Linked DNA regions of Collimonas fungivorans Ter331. The protein of the gene in region 2 interacts with the protein of the main gene of each other region in a pairwise test. Links are inferred from orthologs where the notes say so. Each region holds a gene or a part of one and is shown on either strand. Other genes may lie near its edges.

Region 1 (5,528 bases), 4.4 Mb from region 2 along the record:
ACAACGCCCTTTCGCTGAAAGTAATCCGTCAGAAAGCGGGTGTTGTAGTAGGCCAGCGCGGTCTTGCCGCTGCCCTGGGTGTGCCAAATGATGCCTTTACGCACGCCATCATCAAGCTTACGCTCGATTGCTTTAGTAGCGAAGAGCTGCGGGTAACGCATGATGTGCTTTTGCAGCCCATCGGTCTCATTCACATAGGCTAGCGCGAATCGCAGTAAGAAGGCCAGCCGACCGCGGCTAAACAGTGAAGTACAGATGCGGTTCGTCGGCGCATCGGGCGATTTGTTGCTGATAAACTCGGGGCTGTGCTTGATGACGTTCAGATTGTTGTCGCGCAGCACTTCGTTCTCAGCGGCGTCATCCTCGTCAGCCAGCAGGTTTGCGAGATCCAGCGATTCTTCTTCGCGGAAATAGTTGAACACTGGCGCATCATAAGACGGGCTGGCATAAAATGCGCCTTCGATGGGCTGCGGCGAGCCATCGTCGTATTCCATGTTGTTGGAGAAGACCATCAACTGCGTAATGTTGATGAAACGACGGAAACGAGGGTTCCTGCTGCGTGTAATGATACGGTTACGCTCGGCCAAAACGCCTTCACGGTTATTGGGCTTCTTAACCTCAATAAACGCCAGTGGCATGCCATTGATGAGCAACGTGATATCGGGCCGAAACTCATCGTCCCCATTTTTGCAGGTCAACTCAGTAACAACATGGAAGCTGTTATTGTCAAAGTTCTCAAAGTCGATCAACCGGATACCTGAGCGCTCCGTAAACTTTTCGTAGAAGGCCTTACCAAGATCTTCGTTATCGAGCAGGAGTTTGACTTCGATTAACAGGCGATCGATGTTGCTATCGTCAATGGCTGGGTTGATCCGGGCGATAGCTGTGCGAAAAAGGTCCGGGAAGATGTTGGTTTTTTCATCCCAAGCAACATCTTTCAAGGAAAGATAACTGTAGCCAAGCCGCACCAAATGCAGAATGCAAGGTATTTTGACTCGCGAGTCTTCGCTGAAAACCATCAGGCTTGATATCCCTATTTATCTTTTGAGTGTGAAACCGCACTTTCGGATTCTTCGTGGGTGCCACCAATGCTCAACCATTCATCGACATCTGACGTTTTGAACTTCCACATCCCCTCGCGGTGGGCAGCATGCCCTTTTGGTCAATCCAGCAGTAGATCGAATCGCGCGGAGTATCAAGATGCCCCGTAATCAGGTCGATGGATAAATCAGACGTCAATATTCCCCGCCTGCAGCGCATTCAACTCAATAAACGCCCTACGCGGCTCAACATCATCCCCCATCAGCGTCATGAAGATCTGATCCGCAGCAATAGCATCCTCAATCTGCACCTTCAACAACCGGCGCACAGTCGGATCCATCGTGGTTTCCCACAGCTGCGAAGGATTCATCTCGCCCAGACCTTTATAGCGCTGCTTGCTGACGCCGCGTTCGGCTTCGTCGCGCAGCCAGGCCATGGCTTGGTGGAAATCGATGATGGCTGACTCTTTGACTTTTTCGCCGGCGCCGCGGCGGATCAGGGCGCCTGGGCCGATCAGGCCTTTGAAGGTTTCTGCGGCGTTGACCAGCACGGTGTAATCCGGGCTGGCGACGAAGTCGCTGTCGATGGCGCTGACCTTGATGTTGCCGTGGTAGCGGCGCTGGATGCGCAGGGCGTGCTTGTCGGAGAGTTCGTCGGATTTGACGACGACTTGCACCGATGGCTCGTTGATCGATGCTTGCAAGGCCTGGGCCGAGGCTTCGGCGTCGGCCAGGGTGTCCAGCTTGAGGGTGACGCCGGTCATGATGGAGGTGAGGGCGGCGCCGTCTACCGCGCGCGTCAGGCGCGTGATGATGGAGTTGGCCATGTTGTACTGGCGCACCAGCTCGGCCAGGGCCGGGCCGCTGATCGGCAGCGCGCCTTCGCTTGGCACCAGAGCAGCGTCGTTGAGGGCGACTTGCATCATGTAGGAGACTTCTTCGGCGTCGTCCTTGAGGTAGCGCTCGTCCTTGCCGTGCTTGACCTTGTACAGCGGCGGTTGGGCGATGTAGATGTGGCCGCGCTCTACCAGTTGCGGCATCTGGCGGTAGAACAGGGTCAGCAGCAGGGTGCGGATGTGGGCGCCGTCGACGTCCGCATCGGTCATGATGATGATGCGGTGGTAGCGCAGCTTGTCGGCGTTGAATTCGTCGGCGCCGATGCTGGTGCCGAGGGTGGCGATCAGGGTGGTGATCTGTTCGGACGACAGCATCTTTTCAAAACGGGCTTTTTCGACGTTGAGCACTTTACCGCGCAACGGCAGAATCGCCTGGAATTTACGGTCGCGGCCCTGCTTGGCGGAACCGCCCGCGGAGTCACCCTCGACGATGTAGAGTTCGCACAGGGCTGGGTCTTTTTCCTGGCAGTCGGCCAGTTTCGATGACAGGCCGAGGCCGTCCATCACGCCTTTGCGGCGCGTCAGTTCGCGCGCCTTGCGGGCGGCGTCGCGGGCGCGGGCGGCTTCGACGATCTTGCCGCAGATGATCTTGGCGTCGTTCGGGCGTTCTTGCAGGTAGTCGTTCAGCGTTTTTGCGACGATTTCTTCTACCGGCAGGCGCACTTCGCTGGAGACCAGCTTGTCTTTGGTTTGCGAGCTGAATTTCGGCTCTGGCACTTTCACGGACAGCACGCAGGTGAGGCCTTCACGCATGTCGTCGCCGCTGGTTTCTACCTTGGCTTTCTTGGCGAAGTCATGTTCTTCGATGTACTTGTTCAAGATGCGGGTCATCGCCGCGCGCAGGCCGGTGAGGTGGGTGCCGCCGTCGCGTTGCGGGATGTTGTTGGTGAAGCAGAGTACTTGTTCGTTGTAGGCGTCGTTCCATTGCATGGAGACGTCGACGCTGACGCCGTCTTTTTCGCCGGTGGCCTGGAAAATCGTCGGGTGCAGGACGGTCTTGGCTTTGTTGATGTATTCAACGAAACCGCGGGTGCCGCCTTCGAAGGCGAAGTTTTCTTCTTTGCCGGTGCGCTGGTCGGTCAGCTTGATGTGCACGCCGTTGTTGAGGAAGGACAGTTCGCGGATGCGCTTGGCCAGGATTTCGTAGTGGAATTCGACGTGGGTGAAGATTTCTTCGTCGGCCCAGAAGTGGACTTCGGTGCCGCGCTTGTCGGTGTCGCCGATGACCTTGATCGGCGATACCAGCATGCCGTCGATGGTTTCGGTTTCGCGGTTTTGCGGGACGCCGCGCACGAATTCCATGTAATGCACTTTGCCGTCGCGGCGGATGGTCAGCTTGAGCAGCTTGGACAGGCCGTTAACGCAAGACACGCCCACACCGTGCAGGCCGCCGGATACCTTGTACGAGTTCTGGTCGAACTTGCCGCCGGCGTGCAGCTCGGTCATGACGATTTCGGCTGCGCTGCGCTTTGGATCGTGCTTGTCGTCGAACTTGATGCCGGTCGGCACACCGCGGCCGTTGTCGGTGATCGAGATCGAGTTGTCGGCGTGGATGGTGACGTGGATTTCGGTGCAGTGGCCGGCCAGCGATTCGTCGATGGAGTTGTCCAGCACTTCGAACACCAGGTGGTGCAGGCCGGTGCCGTCAGAGGTGTCGCCGATGTACATCCCGGGGCGTTTGCGTACCGCTTCCAGGCCTTCGAGAATTTGGATCGAGGACGCTCCGTATGCATTGGGTTGCGGCTGATTGGTGTTGTCTGGGGCTGATGACATGGCTACCTTCTGAAAAGCTTACTTCGGAACTACTTATATTGGGACTGGATGCTACTTTTACAAGCAATGCTGGGGGGCACGCGCGTGGGCAGAAAAGCTTGCCCACCCTACGGCTTTTACCAGCAACCGTAGGGTGGGCACCTGTGCCCACGCGGTGTGCCGGAGGCCGTTGCAGCGTGGGCACGGGGTGCCCACCCTACATCGACTAGATTCGCATTGGCATTACTACGTACTTGAAATCGGCGTTTTCCGGCACGGTGATCAGTGCTGAAGAATTGGCGTCGCCGAGGGCGATGTTGACGTTGTCGCCCTTGAGGTTGTTGAGGACGTCGAGCAGGTAGGTGACGTTGAAGCCGATGTCGACGCTATCGCCGCCGTAATCGATTTCGAGTTCTTCAATCGCCTCTTCCTGGTCAGCGTTGGTGGAGCTGATTTTCAGGCTGCCTGGGGTGACTACCCAGCGCACGCCCTTGAACTTGTCGCTGGTCATGATGGCGGCGCGTTGCAAGGAGCGCAGCAGCTGGTCGCGGCTGATGGTGAAATCGTTCTTGTAGCCCTTCGGCACCACGCGGGTGTAGTCGGGGAACTTGCCTTCGACCAGCTTGGAGATCAGTTCGATATCGGCGAACGACAGCTTGACCTGGTTGTTGGCGATTTCGAGCTGGACCGGTTCGTCGGTTTCTTCCAGCAGGCGCTGCAGTTCGATGATGGTCTTGCGCGGGATGATGACTTCCTGGCGCGCGAACTCTTGTTCGGTGGCGACCTGGCAAAACGCCAGGCGGTGGCCGTCTGTCGCAACCGCGATGACGTTCTTGCCGTCGAGGACCAGCAGCAGGCCGTTCAGGTAGTAACGGATATCCTGTTGCGCCATCGAGAAGTGCACCATGTTGAACAGATGCTTGAGCGTCTTTTGCGGCAGGGTGACGGTGGCGTTGTAATGGTCTGCCTGGGCGACTGTCGGGAATTCTTCGGCGGCCAGGGTTTGCAGTGCGAAACGCGATTTGCCGGACTGCACGGTCATGCGCTTGTTGCTCAGGGTCAGCGAGACTTCGCCGGTGTCTGGCAGGGCGCGCAGGATATCGAGCAGCTTGCGCGCGGCGACGGTGGTGGCCGCTACTTCGCTGCCACTGCCGACCTTGGCGTTGGTGGTGATTTGCACTTCGATGTCGGTCGACAGGAAAGAGACCTTTTCGCCTTCTTTGCGAATGAGGATATTGGCCAGAATCGGCAATGTGTGCCGACGCTCGACAATACCGCTCACGATCTGCAGTGGCCGGAGAAGGGTATCTCGGTTGGTTTTGACCAATTGCATAGCTATATCCTTGTTATTTAAAAATCAAATATTGCTGCTTGCTGAAGTACGGGTTTGAATGCTTGGTAAGCAGTCTGTAAATGTAACTTAAATCGACCCTCTACGGACCCCTCCGGGCCGGAAATCTGCGCCGCTGTGACGATTTTTTGCGATTGTAAGTTGGCAAATCGGCAAGCTCTGCGATTTAACCAAATCGGCAAAAAAACCACAGTCACCGCCCAGTTTTCAACTTGCCTTATACAAACTTATCCACAGGGCCGCAGGCAACGTGCACAATCGCCCGGCATCTCGATATCAGCCCTTCAGGGTCTGCTCCAGCACGTGCAATTCGTGGTTGCATTCCGGATTCTTGGTGCGGTCGCCGGCGATCTTGCGGACTGCGTGCAATACCGTGGTGTGATCGCGGCCGCCGAACAGTTCGCCGATTTCCGGCAGGCTTTTCTGGGTCAGTTCCTTGGCAAGGTACATCGCAATCTGGCGCGGACGGGCGATATTGGCCGGCCGCTT
Region 2 (5,631 bases):
CTTCACGCACCACCACCAGGGTCAGCCCGGCCGGCCCGATATTCTTTTGCGCGCCGCCGTAGATCACGCCGTACTTGGAAACGTCCACCACGCGCGACAGGATGTGCGACGACATGTCGGCCACCAGCGGCGCGTTGTTGGTTTCAGCGGCGACATCCGGCGTGAACTGGTACTCGACGCCGTCGATGGTTTCATTGGTGCAGAGATGGACGTAAGCCGGATCCTTGGACAGCTGCCAGCTGTCGCGCTCGGGAATCTGCGCGAAATGGCTGTCCTCGGAAGAGGCGGCGACATTGACGTTGCCGTAGCGCCGCGCTTCTTTCAGCGACTTGGTCGACCAGGAACCGGTATTGATGTAATCGCTGGTCGCCGGCTGGGCGCGGCCGCCGCGGCCTAGCAGGTTAAGCGGCACGATCGCGTTCTCGGCAATCGCCCCGCCTTGCATGAACAGCAGCTTGTAATTGTCCGGCACCGCGAACAGCTCGCGGAAATCGTGCTGCGCCGCCGCCAGGATAGACATGAACTCTTTACCGCGATGACTCATCTCCATCACGGACATGCCGCTGCCTTGCCAGTCCAGCATTTCGGCGGCCGCTTGCTGCAGCACCTCTTTTGGCAACACGGCAGGACCAGCAGAAAAATTATAGATAGGCATGATGAATGTCGTCAGATAAAGAACCGGAATTGCAGACACTAGGTAGAATTTCTTTGAATACTTTGGCCCAACAGATGGCGTTGCTGTGTTGTTACGGCATTACCGGTAAAACAGAAAATAATGCGCAGAAAACAATGCGCAGAAAGCAATGCGCGGCCCAGGCTGGCTGGACCGCGCTGCTTGCTTTATTACTCCGCTGCTGGCTCGGAAGCGTCGCCGGCTGCCGTGCTGCCGGTATCGCCTTCAGCACTGGCTTCCACTTCAGCATCGACCTCGGCGTCGGATTCGACCACGCGCTGCAAACCGCTCAGCTTGGTGCCGTCTTCCACCGCGATCAGCGTCACGCCCTGGGTAGCGCGGCCCATTTCGCGGATTTCCGCGACGCGGGTGCGTATCAGGACGCCGCCGGTGGTGATCAAGATGATTTCATCGCTAGGTTCCACCAGCGTTGCCGCCACCACCTTGCCGTTGCGCTCGCTGGTCTGGATCGCGATCATGCCCTTGGTGCCGCGGCCGTGGCGCGTGTACTCGGTGATCGGAGTACGTTTGCCGAAACCGTTTTCAGTCGCGGTCAACACCGATTGCTGTTCATTTTCCGCAACCAGCAAGGCGATGACCTGCTGGCCTTCTTCCAGGTTCATGCCGCGCACGCCGCGCGCGGTACGGCCCATCGGACGCACATCGTTTTCATCGAAGCGCACTGCCTTGCCGGAATCGGAGAACAGCATGACGTCGTGCTGGCCGTCGGTCAGCGCAGCGCCGATCAGGAAATCGCCTTCATCCAGGTCGACCGCGATGATGCCGGCCTTGCGTGGATTGCTGAAATCGGACAACGGCGTTTTCTTGACGGTGCCCAAGCTGGTCGACATGAAGACATAACGGTCTTCAGGGAAACTGCGGTTGGCGCCCGACAACGGCAGCACCACAGTGATCTTCTCGCCATCCTGCAGCGGGAACATGTTGACGATCGGCTTGCCGCGCGAATTGCGCGAACCTTGCGGCACTTCCCAGATCTTCAGCCAGTACAGACGGCCGCGGTTGCTGAAGCACAAGATGTAGTCATGGGTATTGCCGACGAACAGTTGGTCGATCCAGTCGTCTTCCTTGGTCGCCATCGCTTGCTTGCCGCGGCCACCGCGTTTTTGTGCGCGGTACTCAGAGACCGGCTGCGCTTTCATGTAGCCGGTGTGCGACAAGGTCACCACCATGTCTTGCGGCGTGATCAAGTCTTCCGTGCCGAGATCGGTAGGATTGTGCTCGATCTGCGAACGGCGCTCATCCTTGTTGCCGATGCCGTATTCGTTCTTGGCGGCAGTCATCTCGTCGGTGATGATGACGGTGACGCGTTCCGGCTTGGCCAGGATATCCAGCAAGTCGGCGATCTGCGCCATCACTTCTTTGTACTCGTTGACGATCTTGTCTTGCTCGAGGCCGGTCAGGCGTTGCAGACGCATCTGCAGGATTTCCTGCGCCTGGTCGTCCGACAGGCGATACATGCCGTCGGCCTGGATGCCGTAATGCTTGGGCAGGTTTTCCGGACGGAAGGCTTCCACGCCGCCGAGGTTTTCCTCGCCGGTGCGGGCCAGCATTTCGCGCACCATGGAGGAATCCCAGGCGCGCGCCATCAGTTCGGATTTCGCTACCGGCGGCGTCGGCGCAGCCTTGATCAGGGCAATGAAATCGTCGATATTCGCCAGCGCTACCGCCAGGCCTTCCAGCACGTGGCCGCGTTCGCGCGCCTTGCGCAGTTCGAACACGGTGCGGCGTGTGACGACTTCACGGCGGTGCGACAGGAAACATTCCAGCATCTGCTTCAGGTTCAGCAGTTTCGGCTGGCCGTCGACCAGGGCCACCATGTTCATGCCGAAGGTATCCTGCAGCTGGGTCTGCTTGTACAGATTGTTCAGCACCACCTCGGCCACTTCGCCGCGCTTGAGCTCGATCACCACGCGCATGCCGGACTTGTCCGACTCGTCGCGCAGATCGGAAATGCCTTCCAGCTTCTTGTCGCGCACCAGTTCGGCGATGCGTTCCAGCAAGGCCTTCTTGTTTACCTGGTACGGCAGCTCGTCGATGATGATCGCGGTGCGGCCTTCGCGGCCGAACTCTTCGAAATGGGTCTTGGCGCGCATCACCACACGGCCGCGGCCGGTGCGGTAACCGTCGCGCACGCCGGACACGCCGTAGATGATGCCGGCGGTCGGGAAATCCGGCGCCGGGATGATTTCGATCAGTTCATCGATGGTGCAATCGGCGTTGCGCAGCACATGCAGCGCGCCGTCGATGACTTCGGTCAGGTTGTGCGGCGGGATGTTGGTCGCCATGCCGACCGCGATGCCGGACGAGCCGTTGATCAGCAGGTTGGGGATGCGCGTCGGCAGCACCGACGGTTCTTTTTCCTTGCCGTCGTAGTTAGGCACGAAGTCGACAGTTTCCTTGTCGAGGTCGGCCAGCAATTCGCCGGCGATCTTGTCCAGGCGGCACTCGGTGTAACGCATCGCTGCCGCGCCGTCGCCATCGATCGAACCGAAGTTGCCCTGGCCGTCGACCAGCATGTAGCGCAGCGAGAACGGCTGCGCCATGCGCACCAGCGTGTCGTAGATCGACGCGTCGCCGTGCGGGTGGTATTTACCCATGGTCTCACCGACCACGCGCGCGCACTTCACGAACGGGCGGTTCCAGACGTTGTTCATTTCATGCATCGCGAACAAGACCCGGCGATGCACCGGCTTGAGGCCGTCACGCACATCCGGCAGCGCACGGCCGACGATCACGCTCATCGCGTAATCGAGATAGCTCTTGCGCATTTCTTCTTCGAGGGAAATTGGGATTGTTTCTTTAGCGAATTGATCCATTAGCGAGTCGGCGAGTCTTTAATTTTTCTAATTGCGGGACAGAGCCGCCCGGGTAGGGTTTAAGAGCCACCGAAGCGTGGCGAATTACCCTACCCGGGCGGCTCTGTCCTCAACTAATCAGATAAAACGGTTAAGTTACAAATAACAGCAATTGTGGCCAGAGTCATGACCAATGCAGCGCGGCGGATTTCTCCAATACTCTGTTCCCCCATTACCAAGGCTACCCGAGAATGATAGCCGTAAGACGTATGATTTTAGCACGGCGGGGAAGCCGGTTCCCGGCTTTTTACAGAAGGCACGAGGGAATCCTGTGTATCAAGGCCGAAAAACGGGCCTCCGGAAAAAATATGTTTAAATGCCGCCTTGCCCGGTAATCAGGCGATTCTGAAACAATTCCGCCTTTACCATTTCTATCAGGAAACAATTTATGCGTCATACCATCGCGCTGAGCCTATTGCTGGGTTCAGCCCTCGTCCTTGCGTCCCATCCCGGCTTCGCCCAATCCGCCGCATCGCAAGCCGCCCCTGAAACAAGTGCTTATGTGCGTGATGGAAACGGCCCCGTCGTCCGCAGCCAGGACGGTTTGTGCTGGCGCTCCGGTTATTGGGACCAGAATGATGCCGTCACCGGTTGCGATGGCGCCCTGGTGGCGCCGGTGATGAAAGCCAGCGCGCCGGCCCTGGTCGCCGATCCGATGATCGCCAGCAATGAAGTTGCCCCGCCAAGTGCGCCCCAGCAATGCGATGCCGGCGTAACGCTGGCCAGCGACCAGAATTTCAGTTTCGGCAAAGCAATCCTGACCAAAGCGGCCAAGCAACGCATCGACCAGCAGATCATTGCCAAATTGGCAAACTGCGCCAGCACGGACCTGATATTGGTGACCGGCCATACCGACCGCCTCGGCTCGGAGGCATATAACCGCAAGTTGTCGCTGCAGCGCGCCGGCAACGTCGCCAGCTATTTGAAGAGCAAGGGGGTCTCTAACAAGATAGAAACCGCCGGCGCCGGGGCGTCCGATCCCATGTTGCAATGCAGCAATAAGTTGAGCCGCAAAAAACTGGTCAGCTGCCTGGCCCCGAACCGCAGAGTGGTAATAAAAATGCAATCAAATTAAAATAAAATAGATAGTTTTCTTGCGCCGATGTAAGATGTCGCCCGTGGTGATGTTTTCATAATGTTATGTTGTATGAAAACAACGAAGCAGGCAAAACGTGAGCTGGATCATTTGGCATCCTTCGCTAGCGCTTGAAGCCTGTGGCAGAATGGTGGTCAAGTTCATTGCGTGTGGTCAATCCCACATGTAACGGCCTGAACCACGTGATACTATCCAATTTTTGATGTCGTATATTAGTTGCGCAGTTAATCTGCGGATATCTCAACCGAGAGGAGAAACATGAATAAATTAGCAAAACTCGTCTTCGCTGCGTCCGCAGTCGTCGCACTCTCTGCCTCCGCGCAGGAAATCAAAGATATCCAGGCGGCTACTCCTAACAGCGCCTACGTGCAAGATGCACGCGGTGTAATCGCACGTGACCCGTACGGTCTGTGCTGGCACACCGGCTACTGGACACCAGCTGACTCGGTCCCAGGTTGCGACGGCGAAATCGCTCAAGCAGCTCCGGCTCCAGCCCCAGCTCCAGCACCGACTCCAGTTCCGCCACCAGCTCCAGTATCGCAAAAGGTTACTTTCGCTGCTGACGCATTCTTTGACTTCGACAAAGCTGTCCTGAAGCCAGAAGGCAAAGCCAAGCTGGATGACCTGACATCGAAACTGGGCGCAATCAACCTGGAAGTCATCATCGCTGTTGGTCACACCGACTCGATCGGCTCCGTTGCTTACAACCAGAAGCTGTCGGTTCGCCGCGCTGAAGCTGTCAAGGCATACCTGGTGCACAAGGGTGTTGAAGCTAACCGTGTTTACACCGAAGGTAAGGGCAAGTCGCAACCGGTCGCTGACAACAAGACCGCTGCTGGCCGCGCTAAAAACCGTCGCGTTGAAATCGAAGTTGTTGGTACACGTACCAACTAATCGATTCAGACTCGATCAGAACCCCGCCTCGGCGGGGTTTTTTTTCGCACAAAAACAAGCGCAGCGAGCCAGCCCGGAAACTTTCGGCGATG

Evidence for each region. Proteins that work in one complex are often made in the same cells at the same time.
Region 1: the proteins of gyrA (region 2) and gyrB interact in binary tests that used the Escherichia coli proteins (3 or more experiments, as listed by UniProt). The link is inferred for Collimonas fungivorans Ter331 from one-to-one orthologs.

The regions. Positions count from the first base shown.
Region 1 is NC_015856.1:1,219-6,746, reverse strand. What follows is about bases 970-4,078. They hold gyrB (DNA topoisomerase (ATP-hydrolyzing) subunit B), read right to left. Parts: upstream 3,710-4,078; coding sequence 1,229-3,709; downstream 970-1,228. Other genes in these bases: dnaN (DNA polymerase III subunit beta), read right to left, coding at 3,915-4,078; CFU_RS00020 (type I restriction endonuclease subunit R), read right to left, coding at 970-1,019. Also shown: more of CFU_RS00020, read right to left, coding at 1-969; more of dnaN, read right to left, coding at 4,079-5,021; chromosomal replication initiator protein DnaA, read right to left, coding at 5,316-5,528. UniProt on the Escherichia coli protein: DNA gyrase negatively supercoils closed circular double-stranded DNA in an ATP-dependent manner to maintain chromosomes in an underwound state.
Region 2 is NC_015856.1:4,415,672-4,421,302, forward strand. What follows is about bases 644-3,855. They hold gyrA (DNA gyrase subunit A), read right to left. Parts: upstream 3,511-3,855; coding sequence 844-3,510; downstream 644-843. Other genes in these bases: serC (3-phosphoserine/phosphohydroxythreonine transaminase), read right to left, coding at 644-655. Also shown: more of serC, read right to left, coding at 1-643; CFU_RS19575 (OmpA family protein), read left to right, coding at 3,938-4,624; outer membrane protein OmpA, read left to right, coding at 4,904-5,539. UniProt on the Escherichia coli protein: A type II topoisomerase that negatively supercoils closed circular double-stranded (ds) DNA in an ATP-dependent manner to maintain chromosomes in an underwound state.